Regions from separate parts of the Georgenia wutianyii genome, predicted to be linked through region 2. Evidence: riboswitches for the same ligand, from Rfam matches in the RefSeq annotation. Region 2 holds a riboswitch; the other holds the start of a gene.
The links. Region 2 has a riboswitch for glycine ahead of FE251_RS14335 (DMT family transporter). Riboswitches for the same ligand answer to the same signal wherever they lie in the genome.

Region 1: another riboswitch for glycine. It lies ahead of gcvP (aminomethyl-transferring glycine dehydrogenase); the one in region 2 lies ahead of FE251_RS14335 (DMT family transporter).

What each region holds. Positions count from the first base shown of each region.
Region 1 covers NZ_CP040899.1:2,236,268-2,239,665, forward strand. Annotated here, with positions in the region: gene gcvP (aminomethyl-transferring glycine dehydrogenase) at 1-1,411, opposite strand, end outside; glycine riboswitch at 1,430-1,525, opposite strand; gene FE251_RS09890 (HAD hydrolase-like protein) at 1,753-2,445, shown strand; gene FE251_RS09895 (DUF4282 domain-containing protein) at 2,513-2,950, opposite strand; gene FE251_RS09900 (ATP-dependent DNA ligase) at 3,119-3,398, shown strand, end outside.
Region 2 covers NZ_CP040899.1:3,242,002-3,245,399, forward strand. Annotated here, with positions in the region: gene FE251_RS14325 (3-oxoacyl-ACP reductase) at 1-175, shown strand, start outside; gene FE251_RS14330 (MaoC/PaaZ C-terminal domain-containing protein) at 175-1,062, shown strand; gene FE251_RS14335 (DMT family transporter) at 1,105-2,073, opposite strand; glycine riboswitch at 2,196-2,285, opposite strand; gene FE251_RS14340 (trimeric intracellular cation channel family protein) at 2,398-3,126, shown strand; gene ald (alanine dehydrogenase) at 3,211-3,398, shown strand, end outside.

The DNA.
Region 1 (3,398 bases), 1.0 Mb from region 2:
GGTGAGTGAGGAAGTCGCTCGTGCGGCGCAGGGCCGCGGGGATCTCGAAGCCACCGGCGGTCCGGTCGCCGTCGACCCCGAAGGCGGCGAGCACCGCGGCGAGGTGGTCGGGGGTGGTCGTCTCGTCGCAGGAGACGCCGACGTGGTCGGCGTCCACGAGCCGCAGGTTGACCCCGCGCCGCTCGGCCTCCGCGACGACGACGGCGGCCCGGCCCGGCACTCGGACGGTCACCGTGTCGAAGAAGTCCTCGTGGACGACGTCGACACCGCCGCCCGCGAGCCGGCGGGCGAGGGCGCGGGCGGCGCCATGGGCGTGCCGGGCGACCGCCCGCAGACCCTCGGGCCCGTGGTGGACGGCGTACATGCCGGCGACGACGGCGAGCAGCGCCTGGGCGGTGCAGATGTTGCTCGTCGCCTTCTCCCGGCGGATGTGCTGCTCGCGCGGTTGGAGGGCCAGGCGCAGCGCCGTGCGTCCCGCGCTGTCCTTGGACACCCCGACGAGCCGGCCGGGCAGCTGGCGCTCCAGGCCGGCGCGCACCGCCATGAACGCGGCGTGCGGGCCACCGAAGAAGAGCGGGACGCCGAAGCGCTGGGCGGAGCCGACGGCGACGTCGGCGCCCTGCTCCCCCGGCGGGGTGATGAGCGTGAGCGCGAGGAGGTCGGCGGCGACGGCGACCAACGCGCCGAGCTCCTTGGCCCGGGCGATGAGCGGGGCGTGGTCGCGCAGCCGGCCCGAGGTCCCCGGCTGCTGGAGGACGAGGCCGGTGAGCCCGTCCGGCAGGTGCGGCAGGCCGCCGTCGAGGTCGGCGACGACGGCGGAGATGCCGACCGCCTCGGCGCGCGCCCGGGTGACGGCGAGGGTCTGCGGGTGGAGCTCGGCGTCCAGGACGACGGTCGCGGCCGTGGAGGCCTTGTTCGCCCGCTGCATGAGGAGCACGGCCTCGGCGACGGCGGTGGCCTCGTCGAGCAGCGAGGCGTTCGCGACGGGCAGGCCGGTGAGGTCGGCGACGGCGGTCTGGAAGTTGAGCAGCCCCTCGAGGCGGCCCTGGGAGATCTCCGGCTGGTAGGGCGTGTAGGCGGTGTACCAGGCCGGGGACTCCAGGACGCCGCGCTGGATGACCTGCGGGGTGTGGGTGTCGTAGTAGCCCTGCCCGATCATCTGGACGCGCTGGACGTTGCGTGCCGCGAGCTCGCGCAACCGGGCGAGGACCTCGGCCTCGCTGCGCGCGGGGGGCAGCTCGAGCGGGCGCTCGTGCCGGATGCCCGCGGGGACGGACCCCACGATCCGGCTCCAGTCGGCGTGTCCGAGCGCGTCGAGCATCGCGCGCGTGTCGGCGGGACGCGGGCCGATGTGGCGGTCGGCGAACGCGTGCTCGGCGGCCCGGGTGGTGGGCACGGGGGTCGTGGACATGCGGCTCCTCGGGGATGTCCGTCCCGCTCTGTCACGTGACCTGAGAGTTTCGCGAGGAGTCGCTTGCACCGTCGGTGAGCGCGAGAGGTCGCGCTGCTTTCCAGAGTTGCCTGATCGCGGCGGTAGGGGGGCCTGAGAGATTGGCGGGAGGACGTGCTCCTTCGGCGCCCGCCGGGGCGGGACTCTCCCGCCGCGCGTTGGCGGCGTATCGAGTTGTCCAGGTCACACTAACGGACGAGTCGGACGTCTGCGGCGAGCGGCCGTGACAGGCGTCATCGCACCGCCGGGCGGAAAGGTGCGACCCTGGACGGCAGACCCCGACCCCGACACCAGGACGACGAGTGACGCCGCACAGCTCCCCCGCCCTCACCGCCCCCGCCCTCGAGCCGATGCGCCCCAGCGCCGTGCTGCTCGACCTCGACGGCACGATCAGCGACTCCGGCCCGGCCATCACCGCCTCGATCGCCGAGACACTCGCCGCGTTCGGCTACCCCGCGCAGTCCCCCTCCGAGCTCCTGCGCTTCGTCGGCCCGCCGATCCGGGAGGGCTTCCGCACGCTCGCGGGCGTGGCCGAGGAGCAGCTCGACGCCGTCGTCGCCGACTACCGCGCGCGCTACAACGAGCGCATGCTCCACGCCCCGGTCTTCCCGGGGATGGCGGACCTCGTGCGCGACCTGCACGCGCGCGGCGTGCCGCTCGCCCTGGCGACCTCCAAGCGCCGCTCCCTCGCCGTCGTCATCCTCCAGGACGCCGGCCTGGACCGGTACTTCACCGTGCTGTGCGGCGCCTCGGACGACGAGTCGCGCGCCCGCAAGGCCGACATCGTCGAGGACGCGCTCGCCGGCCTGCGCGCCCGCGGCGTCGACGTCTCACGCGCCGTCATGGTCGGGGACCGCCACCACGACGTCGACGGCGCCGGCGAGCACGGCCTGCCGACCGTCCTCGTCCGGTGGGGCTACGGCCGCCCCGGTGAGGAGGACGGCGCGCACGCCGTCGCGCAGGACGTCGCGGACCTCGCCCTCCTCCTGTCCTGAGCCCTCACGCGACGAACCCCGCGCCCGGAGGTCCGGGCGCGGGGTTCGTCGTCGAGCGGGGGCGGGGTCAGCGGCGCACGGTGCCCTCACCGCGGTGCACGTCGTCCGACATCCGCACGAGCGCGAAGTAGAACTCCAGCGTCATGCGGAACAGCGCGAGGGAGATGATGACGAAGACCGGCCCGAAGACGAGGGCGAGGATGCCGATGACCGGCTCGGTCGCGAAGCCGACGACGACGAAGCCCAGCCAGTACAGGCCGATCAGCACCATCCCCACGAGGTAGACCCAGCTGACGATCTGCGGGGTGATGAGGGTCTGGAAACGCCAGTCGAACAGCGCCGCGAAGAAGCCCTTCGGCGACTGACCGGGCTGTCCCTGGGGCGCTCCGGGTGTCTCGTAGCCCCACGGCTGACCACCCTGGGAGTAGGCCGGCGGAGGAGGCGGGACCTGCGGCTGGCCATGGCCGGGCTGCGGCGGCTGGTACGGCGGCGGAGGGGTGGTCACTGTGGGTCCTTTCGACCTGGAGGGAGCGAACGGGGCGAGGTTAGCCCAGGTCAGCGCGGCACGACACCGGTATGGGGACACCTGTTCACGGGTCCTTCTCCCCATGGCCTCCGACGCGAGCCCGCAACTCCCTCGCGCACGGGAACCGCGCGCACTAGCGTCGGCGGGATGGACCTCCCGCTGCTGCCGCCGGTCGCGCCGATGCTGGCCAAGTCCGTCCCGGACGTCCCCGAGGGCGAGTACCTCTACGAGCCCAAGTGGGACGGCTTCCGCTCCATCGTCTTCCGCGACGGGGACGACGTCGAGATCGGCAGCCGCAACGAGCGGCCGATGACCCGTTACTTCCCCGAGCTCGTCGAGGCGGTGCGCGCCCAGCTGCCCGAGCGCTGCGTCGTCGACGGGGAGATCGTCGTCGTCACCGGCGACAGGCTCGACTTCGAGGCGCTCC
Region 2 (3,398 bases):
GACCGCCCGGATCCCGGCCGTGCCGCGCGAGGTCGCCCGCCGGGCGAACTCGCTGCAGCAGGGCGGGCGGCCGGTCGACGTCGCCGAGGCCATCGCCTTCCTCGCCTCGCCGCAGGCCGGGGGCGTCAACGGTCAGACGCTGCGGGTGTGCGGCCAGAACCTGGTGGGCCAGTGATGCGCGAGCACCGCCTCGACGCCGTCCCGAGCCTCGGCTCGCTCTACACGAAGGCGCTGGCCGCCAGCGCGCGGGCGCAGCTGAGCCGGCGCCAGGGCTCCGGCCGGCTGCCCGAGGTGGCCTACGTCGCCGACGGCCTCGGCGCCGACCCCGCGACGCTGTCGGCCTACCAGCACCTGCTCGGCGAGGCCGGGACGGACGAGCTGCCCGCCGGCTACGTCCACGTCCTCGCCTTCCCGCTGGCGATGGCGCTCATGCTGCGGCCCGACTTCCCGCTCCCCGTGCTTGGCATGGTGCACACCGCCAACCGCGTCGAGCAGCACCGCCCGGTCCTCCTCGGTGAGGAGCTGAGCGCGCGGGCGTGGGCGCAGTCCCCCCGGGCGCACCGCAAGGGCACGCTCGTCGACCTGCGCGTCGACGTCCGCTCCGGGGAGGAGCTCGTGTGGGAGGGCACCTCCACCTACCTCGCGCGCGGCACGCGGCTGCCCGGCGCGGTGGCCGACTCCCCCGCCTCCTCCCCGGAGGAGCGGGCCGGGGCGGCGGGCGACGTCATCGCCCTGTGGTCCCTGGGCGCGGACACGGGCACGCGGTACGCGGAGGTCTCCGGGGACCGCAACCCCATCCACGTCTCGCGGCTGGGGGCCAAGGCCTTCGGCTTCCCCCGGCCGATCGCCCACGGGATGTACACCGCCTCCCGCGCGCTGGCCCAGCTCGCCCGCTTCCGTGGCGACGCGTTCACGTGGGACGTCGAGTTCGCCAAGCCCGTCCTGCTCCCGGGCCGGGTGGCCCTGGCGGTCGACGCCTCCGGGGAGTCCGTCCGGTACACCGGGCGCCACCCGAGGTCGGGCAAGGTCCATCTCACCGGGACGCTCACGCCCCGGGTGTGACACCGGGCCGGGGACCACGCTCGCGCGGCGTCCCCGGCCACGTCACGAGATCGTCCGGATGCTCCGGCGGTGGCCCGCGCCCACCGCGAGCGCGGCGCCGATGCCGATGAGCACGGCCCCGGCCCAGCCGAGCGGGGAGACGGCCTCGCCGAAGAGGACCGTCCCGAGGAGGAGCGCGACGACGACCTCCCAGTAGGACAGCGCGGACAGCTCGACGGCGCGCAGGTTCTTCCCGGCGACGACGAGCAGGCCGAGCGCGAGCAGGCCGCAGACGAGGAAGAAGCCGGCCGCCCACGCCCAGTGCTGCGCCGTCATGCCGGACAGGTCGGGACGGGTGAGGGCGACCATGCCCGCCGTCGCGAGCGCCCCGAAGGCGAAGTTCCAGAAGCTGCGGACGTCGGAGGGCATGTCCGAGCGGTAGCGGTAGGTGAGCAGCGCGGCACCGTAGAGAACGCCGGACAGGACGGCGAGGACGTCGCCGCGCAGCGCGTCACCCGCCGGCGGGCCCGTCTCGAGCAGCCCCGCGGCGAGCACCATCCCTGCCGCGCTCACGAGCACCGAGACGAGCTCGGCTCCCGTGGTGCGCTCCTTGAGCAGGACGCGGGCGAGGACGGTGGCGACGAGCGGGCCGAGGTAGTGCAGCGCGACGGCCCGGCCGAGGTCGGTGAGGACGGCCGCCGAGAGGTAGGTCGCGAGCGAGAGGCCGAGGAAGACCCCGCCGAGGACCACCGACCACGACAGCCGCGTGCGCCGCAGGACGCCGAGCCGCCGGCCCGCGGCGAGGAACGCGAGCATCCCGACCGCGCCCACGGCCATCCGCCCGAGCGTCAGCGCCTCGCCGACGACGGCGCCCGGCGGGGAGGACAGCCGGCCGAACACTCCCGCCAGGCCCATCGCGGTCGCCGAGGCGAGGATCGCGAGCACCCCGGCCCGGTGACGCATCCGGGGCACGGCTCGGACGGCGGACGCCTGAGCGGTGGTGGGCACGAGGACGTCCTGGGACACGGCCATGGGAACTCCGGGGTCGACTGAGCGGGGGTCGTTCCCCGCTCTGTCGTGGGACCTGAGAGCTTCCGCGGGCGAGCCCGCTTGCACCGTGGGTGAGCCCTCGTCGGGCTGCTTTCCAGAGGAGCCTCGCCGTGGCGGTCTGGGGGCCTGAGAGATTCCCGGGGAGGTTGCTCCTTCGGCGCCCGCTGTGCGCGGGACTCTCCCGCCGCGGTTCGGTGGCGTGTTCGGTTGTCCCTCCATCCTGGCACACACCCGGCAGCGCCCCCGGTGGGCCGCGCTCTTGCCCCGGCACCCGCGCAGGGCCAGGATCGAGGCCGGGGGGTGGCCGTGACAGATCACGTGGTCGAGGCGTTGCCGGGCATCTTCCGGCTCATCGACCTCGTCGGTGTGCTGCTCAACGGCGTGCTCGGCGGGATCATCGCCCGCCGCAAGCGGTTCGACCTCGTCGGTTTCGCCATCCTCGCGATCACCTCCGCGCTCGGCGGCGGCATGCTGCGCGACATCATGCTCCAGGCCGGCCCGCCGGTCGCGCTCACCGACCCGCTCTACCTCGCCACCGCGCTGCTCGGCGCCGTCGTCGCCTTCCTCCTGCCGCTGGGGGGACGGTGGTGGACCCGGCTCTACGTCGTCGGGGACGCGCTCGTCCTCGGGTGCTGGGCGGCGACGGGGGCGACGAAGGCGCTGTCCGAGGGGCTCGGCCTGCTGCCCGCGGTCCTCCTCGGGGTGATGACGGCGGTGGGCGGCGGGATGATCCGCGACGTCGTCGTCGGCGACGTCCCGACGATCTTCGGGGGGAACACCCTCTACGCGACGTCGGCCGTGTTCGCGAGCCTGGCGGCGATCGGGCTGGCGGACGTGGGTCAGAACACCGTCGGGATGCTCGTCGCGATCATCGTGGGGGCGGGGCTGAGCATCGCTGCCCGCTGGCGGGGCTGGCGGCTGCCCGACGCGAGCTCGGTGCGGCTGGGGTCGTGGTGGTCGATCACGCGGCGGGACGGGAGGGGGGAGGCGCAGAAACGGGTGGACCGGTGGTGGCAGCGCCGGCTCCGGCGCTGACTGTCCACAGGTTCCGACCGACTCCTGTGTGTATGTGCACAACCCTGTGGACAGGCACTGTGGACAACGTGGAAGGAGAACATCGTGCGAGTAGCGGTACCACGAGAGGTCATGGACTCCGAGGGGCGGGTCGCGATCACGCCGCCGGGGGTCGACGAGCTCGTCCGACACGGCCACGAGGTCGCCGTCGAGCGCGCCGCGGGCCTCTCCGCGTCGATCACCGACGCCGACTTCGCGGCAGCCGGCGCCACCGTCCTGCCCGACGCCGCCGA